One region of the Corynebacterium sp. MSK044 genome, then DNA from elsewhere that is predicted to be linked to it. Evidence: predicted binding sites of a transcription regulator. Region 1 holds the regulator's gene; each other region holds the start of a gene.
The links. Region 1 encodes LexA, which represses DNA repair genes until DNA is damaged. Its sites were predicted from a motif close to CGAACANNTGTTCG; they were not measured.
Positions count from the first base shown of each region.

Region 2: the regulator LexA is predicted to act here: its motif matches at 4,235-4,248, upstream of QP994_RS06490 (HNH endonuclease signature motif containing protein).
Region 3: the regulator LexA is predicted to act here: its motif matches at 2,379-2,392, upstream of QP994_RS00380 (HNH endonuclease signature motif containing protein).

Region 1 covers NZ_JASPJJ010000006.1:68,392-74,148, forward strand. Annotated here, with positions in the region: gene sugR (transcriptional regulator SugR) at 1-780, opposite strand; gene lexA (transcriptional repressor LexA) at 892-1,566, opposite strand; gene QP994_RS05440 (hypothetical protein) at 1,811-2,182, shown strand; gene nrdR (transcriptional regulator NrdR) at 2,243-2,707, shown strand; gene hrpA (ATP-dependent RNA helicase HrpA) at 2,704-5,757, opposite strand, start outside.
Region 2 covers NZ_JASPJJ010000008.1:41,530-47,286, reverse strand. Annotated here, with positions in the region: gene trpB (tryptophan synthase subunit beta) at 1-1,082, shown strand, start outside; gene trpA (tryptophan synthase subunit alpha) at 1,082-1,924, shown strand; gene QP994_RS06500 (Rieske (2Fe-2S) protein) at 1,990-2,343, shown strand; gene QP994_RS06495 (hypothetical protein) at 2,351-2,686, shown strand; gene QP994_RS06490 (HNH endonuclease signature motif containing protein) at 2,691-4,181, opposite strand; gene QP994_RS06485 (hypothetical protein) at 4,368-4,523, opposite strand; gene QP994_RS06480 (hypothetical protein) at 4,578-4,850, opposite strand; gene QP994_RS06475 (hypothetical protein) at 5,072-5,419, opposite strand; gene QP994_RS06470 (branched-chain amino acid transporter permease) at 5,487-5,757, opposite strand, start outside.
Region 3 covers NZ_JASPJJ010000001.1:78,526-84,282, reverse strand. Annotated here, with positions in the region: gene QP994_RS00400 (DUF6263 family protein) at 1-441, opposite strand, end outside; gene lspA (signal peptidase II) at 483-956, shown strand; gene QP994_RS00390 (RluA family pseudouridine synthase) at 953-1,864, shown strand; gene QP994_RS00385 (hypothetical protein) at 1,951-2,337, shown strand; gene QP994_RS00380 (HNH endonuclease signature motif containing protein) at 2,438-4,000, shown strand; gene QP994_RS00375 (efflux RND transporter periplasmic adaptor subunit) at 4,115-5,383, shown strand; gene QP994_RS00370 (ABC transporter ATP-binding protein) at 5,453-5,757, shown strand, end outside.

The sequences.
Region 1 (5,757 bases):
TTAACCTGCTTGGATGACGTTGATGCCACGTTCTGTTAGCTCATCCACGTAGGACGCCGGTGCATCAGAGTCGGTGATCACCACATCGATGGAATCAAGGGGCGCGAAGCTCACAAGGTAATCCGTGCCCAGCTTTGAGGAGTCGCACAACACCACGACCTTACGGGTGTTAGTGACCATCGCGGATTTCACCGCCGCTTCTTGTGCGTCCGCGGTGGAAAGGCCGTGGTCTACCGTTAACGCATTAGTACCAATGAAAGCTACGTCCGCGCGCAAAAGAGCCAAAGTGCGCAAAGCAGTATCACCGACGACAGCCTGTGTAATCGTACGAACAGTCCCGCCAAGCAGTTGGACATCAAGGGTGCCCAGGCTCGACAGGTCGAGAGCGATCGGCAGTGAGTTGGTAACGAATGACAAAGAAGGTGCTTCAGGCCGGTCCTTGATCAACCCGGCAAGTGTGTTAATCGTCGTGCCAGAGTCAAGGAAAACCGAACCGCCAGGCGCGGGCAGAAAATCTAATGCGGCCCGAGCGATGGCGGATTTAGCTGTGGCTGCCGAACGATAGCGGGTTTGAAGGGGGAACTCGGCAGTGAGGTAGGACTGGGTCGACACGGCACCACCGTGGACACGCTGCACCACACCGTCGCGGTCAAGGGCCGCGAGGTCCCGGCGGATAGTTTCAGCAGTGACATCAAAACGCTCAGACAATTCCGTGACGTTCACGCGGCCTTCAACTGCGGTCATTGATGCGATCTGGCGGCGACGCTCCTCGGCGTACATGGGACTTCCTTGAATGCGGGGGATGCTAACAAATCCTCATTATGTACGCGTGAAGTGAAAACGGGGCCCGGTTAGTTCTGCCTGAGCCCGTTTCACCCCCGTGAGGGTGGGTTAGAGCTTGCGGAAAACAGAGACGACCAAGCCCATGATTTCTGCTTCGTCGCCCTTGATGGGTGAAAAAGCATCATTGTGGGGAAGCAGCCACACGCCGGTGGAGTCCTTGTGGAACTCCTTCACCGTTGCCTCACCGTCGATGAGTGCAGCGACGAATTGGCCTTCCTCCGCGACTGGCTGAGTGCGCACTGCAACCCAATCTCCATCCAAGATGCCGGCGTCACGCATGGACTCGCCTACGACTTGAAGCAGGTACAGGTCGCCGTCGCCGACGAGTTCTGATGGGAGAGGGAAGTACTCTGTGACATTCTCTTCCGCCAGGATGGGATTGCCAGCGGCGATCTGGCCAACCACGGGGATGTATCGCGGTGCGGCTGCCTCTTCCGGAACGTTTGTATCCTTCTTGTTTGGTTTCCGCCCGGTGTGGGGGAGGTGGCGCAGGTCCACTGCACGAGGCTTGTTCGGGTCACGGCGCAAAAAGCCCTTCTTCTCAAGCTCTTTGAGCTGGTAGGCCACAGACGATGTGGACTGAAGTCCTGCAGCATCGCCGATCTCTCGGATGCTTGGCGGATAGCCACGCAACACTACAGCGTCCTGGATAACTTCCAGGATGCGGCGCTGGCGGTCAGTCAAAGTTTTAACGTCTGGCTTCTTGTCTTCTTTCTTGGCCATGTCTTGTTGTCCTTCCTTGATGGGTGCCTTTGCAAGAGTCTTGTTTGTTTCTAATGAGTTCCCTCACTTCTCGTTTCTACCACGAGTAAGCAAATTTGTTCGATATTTTTCCGCTACGTGTGGACAAAGTTTTCTCCAGTTGCTATAAATCGAACATAGAAGCTATCGAACAGTTGAGCGAAGCAGTTAATCGAACATGTCTCACCGGTTCGTAGAATCGTAGGCAGAACAGAAAGGAACCATCATGACAATCTCTATCGCACGACCTCACAGCGCTGATATTGTACGTAACGATCTTCGCCGCACCGTCCAGCCGGCGGATGTATGGGACATCAACGACACCCGTGCTCGGCGCCAACATGTTGCCAATGTTCGAACGTTGGGAGAGTCTGATCGAAAGGAAAGTCTAACCCGCTACCGGGCTGCTGCTGACACTGCGGGGGCTTTCGAAAACATTGAAGATCGCCGTGAAAAGCGTGGCACTATTGCCATGGGCATTCTGTTGGGCCTTAGCCTTTTCATTGGCTCTGCACTCGGGGGTGCTTTCTCCGGTGGGGAGATCGATCCGGCTGCTGCGGCAACGAATGATGTGGTTGCCAGCATAAGTGCCCGCTAGGCCGGTGCAGCTGCGTAGCAGCTAGATATGACGTGCACGGAGAGAGTAGAATCCTCTCCTGTGCATTGCCCTTTCTGCCATAACGATCATTCCCGTGTCTCGGACTCACGTCTCGTAGACGCGGGTTCTGCTATTCGTCGTCGACGTGAGTGCACCGCGTGTGGGGGCCGGTTCACCACGGTTGAAAAAGCCATCCTCACTGTGGTCAAACGAAATGGTGTCAGTGAGCCCTTTGATAGAGACAAGCTGATTGTTGGTGTGCGTCGCGCGTGCCAGGGCCGTGATGTTTCAGATGATGCCCTGAAACGTCTTGCCCAAGAGGTGGAAGAGATTGTGCGTGCACAAGGCAGCTCACAAGTTCTTTCCAATGACATTGGTCTTGCCATCCTGGAGCCCCTGCGGGCGCTCGATGAGGTGGCTTACCTGCGCTTCGCGTCGGTATACAAGTCTTTCGAAAGTGCCGATGATTTCGAATCGGAGATCCGGCTGATGCGTCGCCGCGATCGCGGCATTGATGAGCTTTAGAGCTTATCTACCATCTTTTCAATCCTCCGTGGGCTCACCGGTTTGGATGTGCCCAGACGCTGCGCGAAAAGACTGACGCGTAGTTCCTCGATGCGCCAGAGAATCTCTTTGACTGGCTTTGATCTTTCTGCCCCCTTGGGTAGGCGAGCGAGCTTGGCATCAAGATACGCCTTGACGTCATCGATCACGGCTTGGCGGTCCGCATCCCTGTCAGGATCGTGGTTCATCTCATCCAGGCGCATCTGTACTGCGGACAAATAGCGCGGCAGGTGCTGCAGATGTTCCATGCCGTGGATGGTGATGGCGTTTTTTGGTAACAGGAAGGCCATTTGAGCCTTAATGTCATCAATGGCTGGGCCACTCCACTTGTTCAGTTCAGCTGCGATGTTGATGTATTCGGCGACACCGCCTGCGATGCCGACGACAGCACGTCGCACGGCACCAGGAACCTCGGGTTTCACCTTGTTAAGTAAGGCATCGAATTCCTCAGGTGTGCGCACCGGTCCGCCGTGGGTAAACATCAGATCACGGATGGCGGCGATGCGTGCATCTTCGACGAGCCCAGTGGCACCACCGTGGGGATATTTATCCACGGCAACGCGTTGGCGTAGTGGAAGGCCTTTGGTCATCTGCGTTGGGGATACGGAGATCTGGCGCATGAGCATGGCCAGTGTGGCCGTGACCATCGAGGCATCGGCAGCAGCTTTAGTGGGGAATACCTTGACGCGCACGCCGTCCTTGGTTGCTTCCAAGGCAGGGAAAGCATCAACGTTATTGCCTTCAATGTCCGTGGTCACAGTTTCGGGCACCGCGCCGAGGGTGTCGGCTGTCCACTCTTTGGCGGCATCCGTTTCCGCTTTCTTTGTCGCCTTTGCCACCGACGAAGTGATTTGGCCCGAGCGACGTTTCTTGAGTTCCGCCAGGCTCTTGTCGTGGTCGGTGATCGTGCCACGTCGATCGACAGAAGCAAAAGTCATCTTCAAATGCGCTGGCAACGCTTCGGGGTGGAAGTCGGTTGCGTTGATGCCGTGGCCGCCGAACGAGCGCAGGATTTCCGCGAGCTGCTCCGTCAATGGCGCCTCAAACGGGATGAGCTTCTCCATTGCGCGTGCAGCGAATTCGGGCGCTGGGACCACCGTCTTACGCAACGCCTTGGGCAGGGAGCGGATGAGCTCAGTCACAAGTTCTGCGCGCAGGCCAGGAACGAGCCAATCAAAATCCGTGTCTTCCAGTCCGGCCAACAGGGGGACAGGAACAAGTACGGTGACTCCGTCGAATGGATCACCAGGCTCAAACTTGTACTGGAGCTCATAGTTAATGCTGCCCTGGCGCCATTTGTCGGGGAAGGCGGCTTCGGAGGAATCGGCCGCAGCATCGTCGATAAGCTTTGACGGATCGAAATCGAGGAAATCTGGTGATTGGTAGCGCTTCTTCTTCCACCAGGCGTCGAAATGACGCCCGGTGCCAATGTTGTCGGGAATGCGGGCATCATAAAAATCGAACAGTGCGTCTTCGTCGACAACGAGGCCACGACGGCGCACCTTTTCCTCGATGGCGCTAGCCTCTTCCAACAGTTGAGCGTTGTGCTTAAGAAAAGCGTGGTGTGCGTTCCATTCACCCTCGATGAGGGCATGGCGGATGAACATGGTGCGAGCGGCGTCCATGTCCACGTGGTGGTAGAGCACACGCCGGTCCGCAACCACGGTGACGCCGTAGAGCATTGACTTCTGGTGCACCATGGGTGCTGCACGCTTGGTGGACCAGAAGGGCTCTGAATAGGAGTGCTTGAGCAGGTTCGCGGCTACCTTTTCCACCCAAGCTGGGTCGATCGCAGCGACATCACGTGCCCACAGGCGTGAGGTTTCCACTAGTTCCGCAGCCATGATGAACTCCGGTGGCTTCTTGGCCAACACGGAACCAGGGAACACCATGAAACGGGTGCCGCGGGCGCCCTTGAATTCCTTGGAATGACCGTCGCGCGCACCAATGTTGGACAGCAAGCCGGTGAGGAGCGACTGGTGGACAGCCATCGGATCCCGCTCGCCGGCCTCAGCGTGGCGTAGTTTGTTCCAGCCGAGCTGCTTCTGAGCCTCCCGCAGCTGGCCAACAAGATCGAACCATTCGCGAATACGCATGTAGTGGAGGTATTCCTTCTTCATGCGTTTGCGGAAGGCATTGCCGGACAACTCATCGCGGGCATCTTTGATGTAATCCCACAAATTCAAAGAGGCGAGGAAGTCTGAAGTTTTGTCCTTGAAGCGGGCATGCGCTTGATCCGCTTGGGCCTGGAATTCGAGAGGACGCTCGCGGACGTCCTGGATGGTCATGGCAGCCACAATGACGGTGACGTCGGCGAGCACACCCAGACGGTTGGCTTCAACCAGCATGCGGGCCATGCGTGGGTCTACCGGGATCCGCGCAATCTCACGCCCGATGGAGGTGAGCGCCGGTAGGTCATGGTCCTCCTTGTCCGTGATGGCGCCGAGTTCGTGCAGCAACATGAGGCCATCACGAATGGCTTTCTGCTCTGGGGGTTGGACAAAGGGGAACTCAGAAATATCACCGAGGCGGAGGTTGATCATCTGCAAGATGACGCTGGCCAAGTTAGTGCGCAGAATCTCCGGGTCAGTGAACTCAGGGCGTGAGTTGAAGTTCTCTTCGGAGTAAAGGCGGATGGCAATGCCATCGGCGATGCGGCCCGAGCGTCCGGAACGTTGGTTGGCGCTAGCCTGTGAGACCTCCTCAATGGGCAGACGCTGGACCTTCGTGCGGGTGGAGTAGCGGGAAATACGCGCTAACCCGGTGTCTACCACGTAGTGGATCCCCGGAACTGTCAGGGAGGTTTCTGCGATGTTGGTGGCCAGGACGATGCGGCGACCAGAGTGCGGGCTGAAAACACGGTGTTGTTCCGCGTTGGACAGGCGGCCGAATAGGGGAGTGACTTCGACGTTGCGCCAATGCTGTTTCTCAATGACTTCCATGGCGTCGCGGATATCGCGCTCGGACGCGAAGAAGCACAGGATGTCCCCGTCGCCCTCTGCCATGAGCTC
Region 2 (5,757 bases), on a different contig from region 1:
ATTACCTCGGCCGCCCGACCCCCCTGTGGGAGGCAAAGAACCTCACGCGCGGCAATGATTACACCCGGATCTTCCTCAAGCGCGAGGACCTCGTGCATGGCGGCGCCCACAAAACCAACCAGGTGATTGGCCAAGCACTTCTGGCCAAGAAGATGGGCAAGACCCGCATCATTGCGGAGACCGGCGCCGGCCAGCACGGCACCGCCACCGCCCTGGCGTGTGCCCTCATGGACCTTGACTGCGTGATCTACATGGGCGCCAAGGATATGGAGCGCCAAGCCCCGAACGTGTACCGAATGCGCCTCATGGGCGCTGAGGTCGTCGGCGTGGATTCCGGTTCCGGCACCCTCAAGGATGCAGTCAATGAAGCGCTGCGCGATTGGACCGCCACCTTCCACAATTCCCACTACCTCCTTGGCACCGCCGCTGGCCCGCACCCGTTCCCCACGATCGTGCGCGAGTTCCACAAAGCCATCTCCGTTGAGGCGAAGGCCCAGATGCTGGAACAGACGGGTTCGCTGCCGGACGTCGTTGTTGCTTGTATCGGCGGTGGCTCCAACGCCATTGGCATGTTCGCGGACTTCATCGACGACGAATCCGTCGAGCTCGTCGGCGCTGAGCCCGGCGGCCACGGAGTGAACTCCGGCCAGCACGGCGCCGCTATTTACGCGGGCACGATGGGTATTCTGCACGGCACGAAGTCCTACCTCATGCGTGATCCAGACGGCCAGGTGGAAGAGTCTTATTCCATTTCCGCCGGCCTGGACTACCCGGCGGTCGGCCCCCAACATGCCCACCTGGCTAAGACAGGCCGCGCGAAGTATGTGCCCGTCACCGACGCCGAGGCCCTGCGCGCTTTCCAAAACCTGTCGCGCCACGAGGGCATCATCCCCGCCCTCGAATCCTCCCACGCTCTTGCTTACGCACTCCAGCGCGCGGAGGAGGCCCGCGAGTCCCAGACCCCGACCACCATCCTCGTGTCCCTATCCGGCCGCGGTGACAAGGACATCGCCCACATCCGCAAGACCCTGGAAGAGCATCCGGAATACGTAGTCACTGACGAAGAGAAGGGAACCAACTAATGTCCCGTTTCACCGCGCTGTTCGAAGCCCTCGAAGCAAAAAATGAGGGAGCTTTTGTCCCATTCGTCATGCTCGGCGACCCATCAGCCGACGATGCGGTGGAGATCATCTCTACGCTTATTAGCGCCGGGGCCGACGCCCTCGAACTCGGCGTCCCCTTCTCCGATCCCGTCGCTGACGGCCCCACCATCCAGAAGGCCCACCTCCGCGCCCTCGACGGCGGCGCCACCGTAGATTCCTGCCTGGAGCAGATCCGTGAGATCCGCCGCCGCCACCCGGACACCCCGATCGGCATGCTGGTCTACGCCAACGTGCCGTATGTCCGTGGCCTGGAGAAGTTCTACGCGGAACTCCACGAAGCCGGTGCCGACGCAGTCCTCGTCCCCGACGCCCCAGTACGCGAAGGTGCCCCCTTCGTTGAGGCCGCCACCACCGCTGGCATCGACCCAGTCTTCATCGCCCCTGCTCAGGCCCGTCCTGAGGTCCTCGAAGGTGTTGCCACTCATTCTCGCGGCTACATCTACGCCATCTCCCGCGACGGCGTGACAGGCACCGAGCACGAGTCGCAGACGACAGGGCTTTCGGACGTCGTCGCCAACATCACCTCCTACGGCGGCGCCCGCGTCCTCCTCGGATTCGGCATCTCCACCCCGCAGCACGTCGCCGACGCCATCGCCGCCAGTGCTTCTGGCGCCATCACCGGCTCCGCGATCGCGAAGATCATCGACGCCCACGTGGACTACGCCCACCCCAACCCGGGCACCATCCGCGACATGGACACCTTAAAATCCGAACTCACCGACTACGTCACCGTCATGAAGCGCGCTACCCTGAAACCATGACAGCCCAGAACCCAGCAGCAAACCCAGCAGCCCAGAACCCTTCCGGCCCCGTCTGCTCCCGTCGCATGTTCATCCTCGGCACCGCCACCACTTTTGCCGGCGCTTTCCTCGCCGCCTGTGGCAAGCCCGCTCCAGCTGAGGTCGCTGCAACCCAGGTGCCGGTGGGCAGTGCCGTCATCGTGGGGAAATTCATCATCGCCCAGCCAACTGAGGGCAACTTTGTGGCGTATTCCACCACATGCCCGCACCAGGGCAGCCCAATCACCCAGGTCAAGGGCAACACAGTGCGTTGCCCGTCCCACGGCTCCGTCTTCGACATTGCCACCGGCGAGGTTGTGGACGGCCCCTCCCAGTCCGGCATGACACCCGCCCCCGTCATCCAGGACGGCGGGAATGTCATCGCCGGCGAGCAGGAGTAGGGAAGCGGTGTCTGACCCACAGCCTGAACCAAAAACCCCGCCACTTTTTGTCCGCACGACACTGACGATCCCGGGCGCTGGCTCCGTAGTCAACATCGCCGAACTCGTTGAGCTCAACCCCCACGAGTGTCGCATGGTGCGCATGATTGAGCTCACCCCGGACCACGCCATTACGGGGGCGTTTATCGCGGGCCGCGTCATCGGCAATGCCAACCGCCCCCTCGACACCGTCCCGCACCCGGACACCTACGACCAGTTCGAAGGCATCGAGGCTGAACACGTCACCGCGGACCACTTTGAGGGACTCTGGGCGGAGGCCCGCGCGAAGTTCCCGGAGCTTTAGGCACCTAGGCACCCTCCTCCTCCTCCTCAACCTCGTCGTCCTCCGGCGGTGGCTCGTAGTCCGGATCAGGCTCCTGAACTGGCGGTTCAGGGGCGAAGGGGAACTTGAGGCCGTATTCTTGTTCGAGTTTCTCCAGCGCTTCGATGGTGGTGGGGTAGGGGGTGCCGGCCTCGTAGGCGTCGATAAGCTTGTGTGCTTTTGCGTAAAAGTGGGCGACTTTTTGCTTGTGGCGGCGGACTTGGCTGAGCGTAGAGACCCAGCGCGGTGCTGTTGGTGTGACCTGGTCGCCGACGAAGCCCGCAGGTTTGGTGATGGCGTAGGTGCCGTCTGCGAAGAGCCACACGATGTCGCCAGTGAAGGGATCGGGCAGGTAGAAGGCCCTTTTATCGGTTTTTACGTTGTGGTGCTTTTGGCACAGGCAGTAGAGGTTTGAGGCGGTGGTGGGGCCGCCTTCTTCGAAGGGGATGCGGTGGTCGAGCTGGCATCGTCGGGCAGGGACCGTGCAGCCGGGGAAGATGCAGTGGCCGTCGCGCATCCGCACGAATTCCTTGACCTTCTCCGGTGCGGCGTGCCCGTTGACGGTGTGCGTGGCGGTGGAGTCGAGGTCCACAAAAGTGGCGGGGTTTTTGGTCTCAAACCCGTTCAGCCCAGCCAGCGAGTGGAACTTCTCCGTGCCCACCGCGTTGGTCCAGCCGAAGCCGGGGAAGAACACGGACTTGGTCAGATCCACCGAACCGTCAGGTCCTTTGGGCGCGTACACGCTCACGGTGGCGTTGCCCGTCGGGGTGATCTCCCCTGTGAGGAGCTTGAGCACCGTCTCTTCGAGGGTGAGACCGTGGGTGCGCGCAGTACCGTCGATAATCGCTCTCGTCATCGCCATCGTGGCAATGTCGCCCATCACGGTCATCCCGCTGGCATGAGCGCCCACGCGGCCGTTGTGGAAGGTGACTTCACATGAGCCCGGCGGGATCTCTTTGGGGCGCTCCTCGCGCTCCTTGCGGTTCTCGGGGCAGAACGCCGCCGCGTTGTCGAAGTCCGCGATGAGCTTGTTAATTCTCCTTTTGATGGTGCTCACCGTAGGCAGCGCGGCGTTCTGGCGGTGCGGGGTGAAGATCTCCACCATCACTTCATCTACCGCGGCGTAGACCTCCGACGTGGCATTCTCCCCGAAGCTGTCCATCGCGTCGCTCAAAGCCTTCAATCGCGGCAGGTCCAAGCGCTGAAACTCCCGCTGCAACTCCCGCAAGCGCGGTAGCTCTCGCAGGGCCAGGTAGGCCATGACAGCATGGTCTACCTGCCACTTTGGCATGCCAGTGGACTTGGATAACCGCGCGTACTCCTGGTCGAAGTCGCGGCTGTCCACCAACTCACGGTCGCCCTCGGCATACTCTTTGAACAGCTCATACTCGGCTTTACGGAGTGCCCAATGCGCTTGCGCGACCGGATCGGACGGGTTCTCCGTGGCAAAACTCGGCGTTTTTACCGGTGCACTCATGTCGCCCCCTTTCCCACGTGAAGTCGTTGCTATGCGCTCACCTTGAGCACATGCGAACATACTTTCACATGGGTGCGACACGCCCCTTGCCACAAAGCCTCAAATAGACCCTATTCTCGAACACTTATCCACAACACCGAAGTCAACGCAGGTGAAATTCTGTGGAAAACGGGGCCTAAAGCAGCGTTAAAGCCCCTGCACTTGATCAAAAGCACCACCAAGAACCGCCGCAACACCAACAGTCAGCACAATGCCAATCACGCTGAGGGCGATCCACCAGTTCAACGCCGTACCCAACTGGTTCCCGCGCGCGACGTCCCACTTCAGCGAGCTGCCAAGCACCTCATTCGCAGTCGGCTTCGCCTCAAACTTGGCCTCATTCGCCGCCTGACGTTCCTACCAGGTGACGTCGCCGATCTTAAGGCCATAAATCTGCTCAATCACGGGGAAGAAGAAACCCATGCGCACCGCCGCATCCCACTTTTCTTTCAGCTGCTCATCCGTGGCAAAAGACCAGTACTGCAAGCTGTGCGCAGGTGAGCTGAGCTCAAACAGCGGCTTCACGGAACTGCGCTGATCAACCGGACGAGTAACCCCCGCGTGCGCCGGCACAGCCACGCCACCCAGGGCGCAGGCAGACAAGGCGATGCCAAGAATACGCCGCTTCATCGGCGTTCCTTTCAGCAGTTTCAGGCGGGAACAGCTTATGGCCGATCAGCCAATCAAGCAGCGCATTCATGAAAAGTTCATCGCAGCTCAAGGCGCCATTTGCTTATCGACGCCCCCAGAAAGCCCAAAACCCCAACCACCCCCTCCGCACTCAGTTCGAGCATGGAGAAATGGTCGGGGTAAGTTCAGGCCAAAAGGTGCCGGGGTTTTTAGAACGGGAGCTAGATCAGGCCCTGCTGGAAGGCAGCGCCGCCAAGGAGAGCCAGGAGCGCGGCGGCAACGCCGGTGCCAAGCAGAATGTCAAAGGTGGTGCCGATCTTGTACGAGTTGTTGAAGTCGTTTTCTTTAAAAGGCTCCATGAGCTTTTCAAAGGCTGCGGCGCTGCTCATAGCACGACGAAGCTCCTTCTTGTTGCCGGACTTATCAGCGTCTTTCAGGCGCTTTTCGATCCGTTCGCTGCTGGACTCGTAGGAGGAGGTCATTGGGAGTTCAATAGCGTAGGCGGGGGCGACGGACAGGGACAGGGCGGTGGCGGCTGCAAGGCCGGCAGCGATGAAACGACGCTTCATGGGTATCTCCTTTGAGTGAGGGTTCAAGTGATGATGATAGCGCCCAGGGCAAAAAGTCCCGGGGTTTTTAAAACACCAGATTCACCAACACCATGTAGGCGGCGGTGCCGGCGAGGATGGAAAGCCCGGCGCGGCGCTTCCACGCGTGAAGAGCGAGAGTGACAGCGCCGGCCATGAGGGCAGCGGGCAGGCCATGGGGGACGGCAGCGTCGTGGGCGATGGTGGAGAAGGTGTAGACGACCAGGACGGTCATCACACCGACGGGCATGGTGGCGCCGAGGAAGTCAATGAACGGGCTGCCTTTGAGGAGGCGGAGGAAAGAGAAGGGGAGGGCGCGC
Region 3 (5,757 bases), on a different contig from region 1:
CAATAGCTTGATGTCCTCAATCTGTCCCTGCACATCGGTGGTCCAGCGCATGCGGAAACCTTCAGCGGTCAGCGCCTCGGTACCGGTGTCCAGGTTGGAATGCTTCGGCTCACCCACCGTGAACTCAGCAACGTTGCCGTCAACCACAGAAACAGACAGGGGCAGGGTTACCTGCTCCACATCGCCGCCAGCGGGGGCATCCACGCTCACCTTGTCCGTTGCCACGGCACCTTGGTGTGCGGCGTAGGACACAGTGATCTCGGATTCTTGTGGGGAGAAGGAATAGACGAGCTGTTCCTTGGGTCCCTCACCTGCTGAGATGAGGGACACTTCGGGGCTGTCCACGGCAAAAGCCGGGATCTCCTCGATCGGATCCGTGCTGGAACAACCCGCGACAGTCAGGGCACTGGCCACAAGAAGAGTGGCGGTGATTCTACGCAAACTCACTCCTTGAACCTACCGCCGACTAGAGTTAGGGGCCAATGACCTCCCTCACTCATAAGCGCACGTATCTGGCCCTCATCATGGTCGCCGTGGGAATCATCGATCAGATTCTCAAACAGATCATGGTGTCTTCGCTGACACCAGGGGAACCTTTTTACCTGATCGGGGACTGGTTCCGGCTTCTTCTTGTGTTCAATCCGGGTGCGGCCTTCTCCCTCGGCAGTAATTCCACGTGGCTGTTCACCACTATTCAGCTCGTGTTTGTGGTGGGCGCGCTCATCGCGGCGCCACGCTTGAAAACACGATGGGAACTCGTCGGCCTTGCCCTCATCGCTGGTGGTGCGTTGGGGAACCTGATCGACCGTCTCTTCCGGGACCCAAGTTTTTGGTTTGGGCATGTGGTGGATTACATCTCCATTGGCTCTTTCGCGGTGTTCAACTTTGCGGATATGGCCATTAACGTGGGCGTCGTTGTATTCATCATCGCGCTGTTTTTCACGGGGGAGAAATGAGCAAGTACAGGTCGCTCGTCGTGCCGGAAGGCCTTGACGGCATGCGCGTTGATGCCGCTGTGGCCAAAGCATTCGGCGTCTCGCGCACAGTCGCGGCCGAGCTCGATGTGCTTATCGACGGCTCCTTGGCCACCAAATCCACCCGCCTTGCCACCGGCCAAACCTTGGAAGTGACCCTACCGGAGCCGAAGGCACCCCCGATGCCGAAGGAAGAGTTGGTCGAGGGGCTGACCATTTTGTATGAGGACGCGGATGTCATCGTCGTCGATAAGCCAGTCGGCGTTGCTGCGCACCCAACCTTGGGGTGGGAAGGGCCGACTGTGGTGGGCGGGCTGTATGCGATGGGGTTTCAACTGCCCGATGCGGGCCCACCTGAACGCAAAGGCATTGTGCAGCGCCTGGATGTGGGCACGTCCGGCGTGATGGTGGTGGCCAATTCCATTCCGGGATATTCGGTGCTCAAGCGCGCGTTCAAGGAACGCACCGTGGATAAGACCTATCACGCGGTGGTGCAGGGCCTTCCAGATCCGATCGTGGGCACGATTGATGCCCCGATTGGCCGCCACCCCTCCTCCGGGTGGAAGTTCGCCGTGACGTCGGACGGACGCCATTCAGTGACACACTATGAGGTGCTGGAGGCTTTCCGCGAGGCGAGCCTGCTGGAAATTCAGCTGGAGACTGGCCGCACGCACCAGATTCGCGTGCACATGTCATCGGTGGGGCACCCGTGCGTGGGGGACCCGATGTATGGTTCCGACCCGAAACTTGGCGCACGCCTTGGTTTGAACCGTCAGTGGTTGCACGCCACCAAACTGGGATTCATGCATCCCGGTAAAGGCACATGGATGGAGGTTGAGTCCCCTTATCCAGCGGACCTTCAACATGCGGTGGATGTGCTCCGCGGGTGAAACAGGTAATCGCTGCCCTCGGCTGCCTAGCTTGTCTCGCTGGTATCTATCTACTGGGGCTGAACACCGGAATAGACCCGCACCCCATGGGGGACCAGCTGGGCCCTGATAACGGTGAGTCTGCGAGGGAGTATGAACAGCGTGCCCAGGCATCGCTTGAGGAAGCCGATGAGCCCGCTTTTGCTTTGATCACCTTTGCTTCGCCCCTCGATCCGGCTGATGCAGCTGACCTGCTGGAGGATGTGCGCCGCGTTAACCAGATCATCGTTGCTGATAAGGCGCCGATCTCCGTGGGGGAGATGCCGGACCGGACTCAGGTTTTCGGTTCCGAGCCACTCATCGCCGTCGTGGTGTGGGAAGGCGGGAACACTTTGCGTTCGCTTGTGACCGACCCCCGCATCGCCACCATCGACGTACTTCCACCCGATGCTGCGTGGGGCACTTTTGGTGTGCGTACTCCTTCGAACGTTTAGACGTAAAGATATTTAAAAATGTTGTTTTAGCCCTTGCGTATCGAACGCCCGTTCCTGTATGATTGTGTCTAGGAAACAATAAGGAGAAGGGGGTGAGATCGTGTCAGCTTCTGACAAGCGAAAGCGATTGGAACAGATCATAGGAGACGGGGAGGACTCCCGGCCGGAGCAGGAAGAGGCATTCTTTGCCACCGAGTGTCCGGACAGTCAAATTGCGGAATACGCATTGCTGTTGCGGCAGTGTCAGTTCGGCATCTTCGGGCTGTATGCCGAGGATGGTCAGGACTTTGCCGGCTCGAGTGATGACATTCATGTGGAGATAGCCAAGTTGAGTGCAGTCACGGGGATGGGCAAAAAGGCGGTGGAGAACGCCATGTGTGCCTACATGCGCCTCCAGGAACTGCCGATGCTGCGGGATCTTCAAAGGAGAACTCAACGGCTGGATCTGTCCCGCTTGATCACCATTGATAATCAGTTGGCCCGATTGGGGAATGACATCACCGATGAGATGCTGGCGGCGTTTGATGAGCTTTTGGCGGGGCTTTTTAGCCCAACGTCGGCAAACCAGCAGTTGCCTACGCCATGGATGATTAAAAACAGGATGAAGAAGCTCCTGGCATCGTTCGATCCGAATATTGATTACTGCTCAAAGAAGAAGAAAGAACGCGAGCAGAAGGAGGGGGCCGTGCCACCGGGGCACTGCAATGTCTCATTCAGTGCTGAGAACGAAGAGGTTGGCAATGCACGTATGAACGTCGTCGGAGATTCCGCAACGATGGCCTCTGTTCGCGCATTCGTGGAAGAAACTGCGCGCGAACACAAACTCAGCTTGGCTGATGCAACCCTGAAGCTACTGACGGGGGAGATTGCTCCTCCTGCTAAGGCTGTGATTTACGGCTACGCGCCCAAAGGCACCGATGGATCGATCGATCGCTCTGCCTCGGTTTACATTCCGCACTTCGGCTGGACCACCGCACCAAGCACCGCGATGTTCCACTTCATGGCGGATGCGGACAGCACGGTCGTGGACTTGGACAGTGAGAAACTGGACCGTGCAGTGGCGGGATACGTGGTGCCGGAAGACATCAAGGCGAAGGTTCGGTGGCGTGACGGCACGTGCGTGTGGCCGGGCTGTCACGTTCCGGCGGAAAACTGCCAGATGGAACACCGAATCCCTTACGGTGAGGGCGGGCAGACGGAAATAGATAATTTGTACTGCCTGTGTCAGCACCATCACAACATAAAAACCGATAAACGTGCGTACTACCTGCCAGATCCCGTGACGGGAGAGGTGATCTGGCTCCTGCCGGATGGGACCTACATGAAGTCGGAGCCAGAAGGGTTCATCCAAGAGCAAGTCTTGGCAGAAAAACCTCGGTGGAAGACAACATTGCGTGGTCTTCTTGCGCTGCGGCGGAATTCCGCACGGTTCTTTGCCTTGGCTCACACGATCATGGATAAGTACGAATCGGGTGGGAGTTATGACGAGTGTGTGAGCGCACTGGAAGAAATCGAAGCGAAGTACGACATGTCCTTCCCCTTCCACCCAACGCCAACACCGCCCGCGCCGGACCCAGACTTTGAGGCACCGCAAGACCCCATGGATGATCGGCCCACGGTCCAAGACCTCAGCATGGAGCGACGAATGAGTCTTCCATCTTAAGTTTGGTGGCGTGTAAAGTCTCTTCAGTAAGTTTGTTCACACCCCCTGAAGTGGAGAATCATTTTGTCATCTCAACGCACCATGTGGGCACGTCGAGCTGGGTTGTCCCTGGCTATGGCTTCGTCTCTGTTCTTGGCCACCGCTTGTGGTGCGGGGGACATGGACGCAAAGGAGGGTGTCTCTGCTGGCGATTACTCAGTGGCCACACACGAAGCCGTAGTGAACAGCATCGTCGTCGATGGCACCGTCGAGCCGGTACGCACAGCGGCGATTTCCAGCACCCTGTCAGTTCCGGTGGGGACCGTACATGTGCAGGTCGGGGACCGCGTGAAGCAGGGACAACTGCTGGTGACCATGGATACTTCCTCCATTGAACGCCAGCTGAATGCCTCCGGTGAACCAATCGCGATGACGGCTGCTGTCGGTCAGGTCCAACGTGCGGTTCAGGATGCCGGCCAAGCCATCCATGACAGCATTAGCTCCATCTTCCCGCAGGGAGCTCCACTACCACCGCCGCCGGCACCGGCACCTGCACCTGCTCCAGGGCCAAGCCGGGAGGAGATTGAACAAGCTCTCGTGGAAGCACATGAGCAGGGCCGTGTAGAAGGCCAGAACGAGGCTCAGGCTGCTATTGAAGAGCAGTTGGCTGCGCAGCAAGGTATGCCTCCTGGCATGGGGGAAAACATGAGCTCCCTTGAATACCAGATGGAAGAGCGTGAGATCTACGCACCGATGGATGGTGTTGTGACCAAGATCGAGGCGCAGGAGGGCGCTCCGGCGGGTGGAGCTTTGCTGACTATTGCGGACGCTTCACGCCTGCTGATTAAGTCGAACGTGCGTGAGACTGACGTGGCACGGGTGAAAGAAGGCAATCGGGTGGAGTTCACCACTCCGGTGACCGGCGATAAGAAGTTCGAGGGGCGCGTACGCAAAATTGCGCCGATGGCTGAGGGGGAAGATCCGGCGGCGCGTGCGATGCAGCAGGGGCAGGGGAAATCGAAGAACTCTGGAATTTTGTTCCCGGTAGAGATTGAGGTCACCGGTGACATGAATGATTTGCGCCTGGGAGGATCAGCACGCGCTGAGATCATCACGGATGAAACTCGGGATGGCCTGAGCATTCCACGCGATGCGGTCTATGACGATGGCAAGGTGCTGGTGTTGGTACCTAGCGACGATGCGACGGCGACCGTCGAGGAACGCACGGTGAAAACCGGAGTGAAGAATGACACGGACATCGCGGTGACGGGCGGTGATTTGAAGGAAGGCGACATCGTTGTTGCCTGGCCCGATGACTACAAGGACAAGGTGGGCGAGACAGTTCAGATCGCCGATGAGAACTTCGGCCAGGGCAAGCAAGACAAGCAGGACAAGAAGGACTAAACAGTGAGCAGTTCTGTTCACGGCGCCCCGCCAGAGTTGGTCGAGATTGATCCTGACCAGTTGGTGTACATGCGCGGAATCGTCAAAACCTATAACCAGGGCAAAGACACTGAGCTGACGGTGCTGCACGGGATCGATTTTGATACCAAGCATGGTGAGTTCGTGTCCATCGTTGGTCCTTCGGGCTGTGGTAAGTCGACGTTGATGAACCTGATTGGGATGTTGGATAAGCCCACTCATGGTGGCTACGCATTCAATGGTGAGGATGTCTTCATCAAAAACGACAATGAGCTGGCATCGTACCGCTCCCAGAACATCGGGTTCATCTTCCAGAACTTCAACTTGGTTGGACGCATTAACGCGTTGCAGAATGT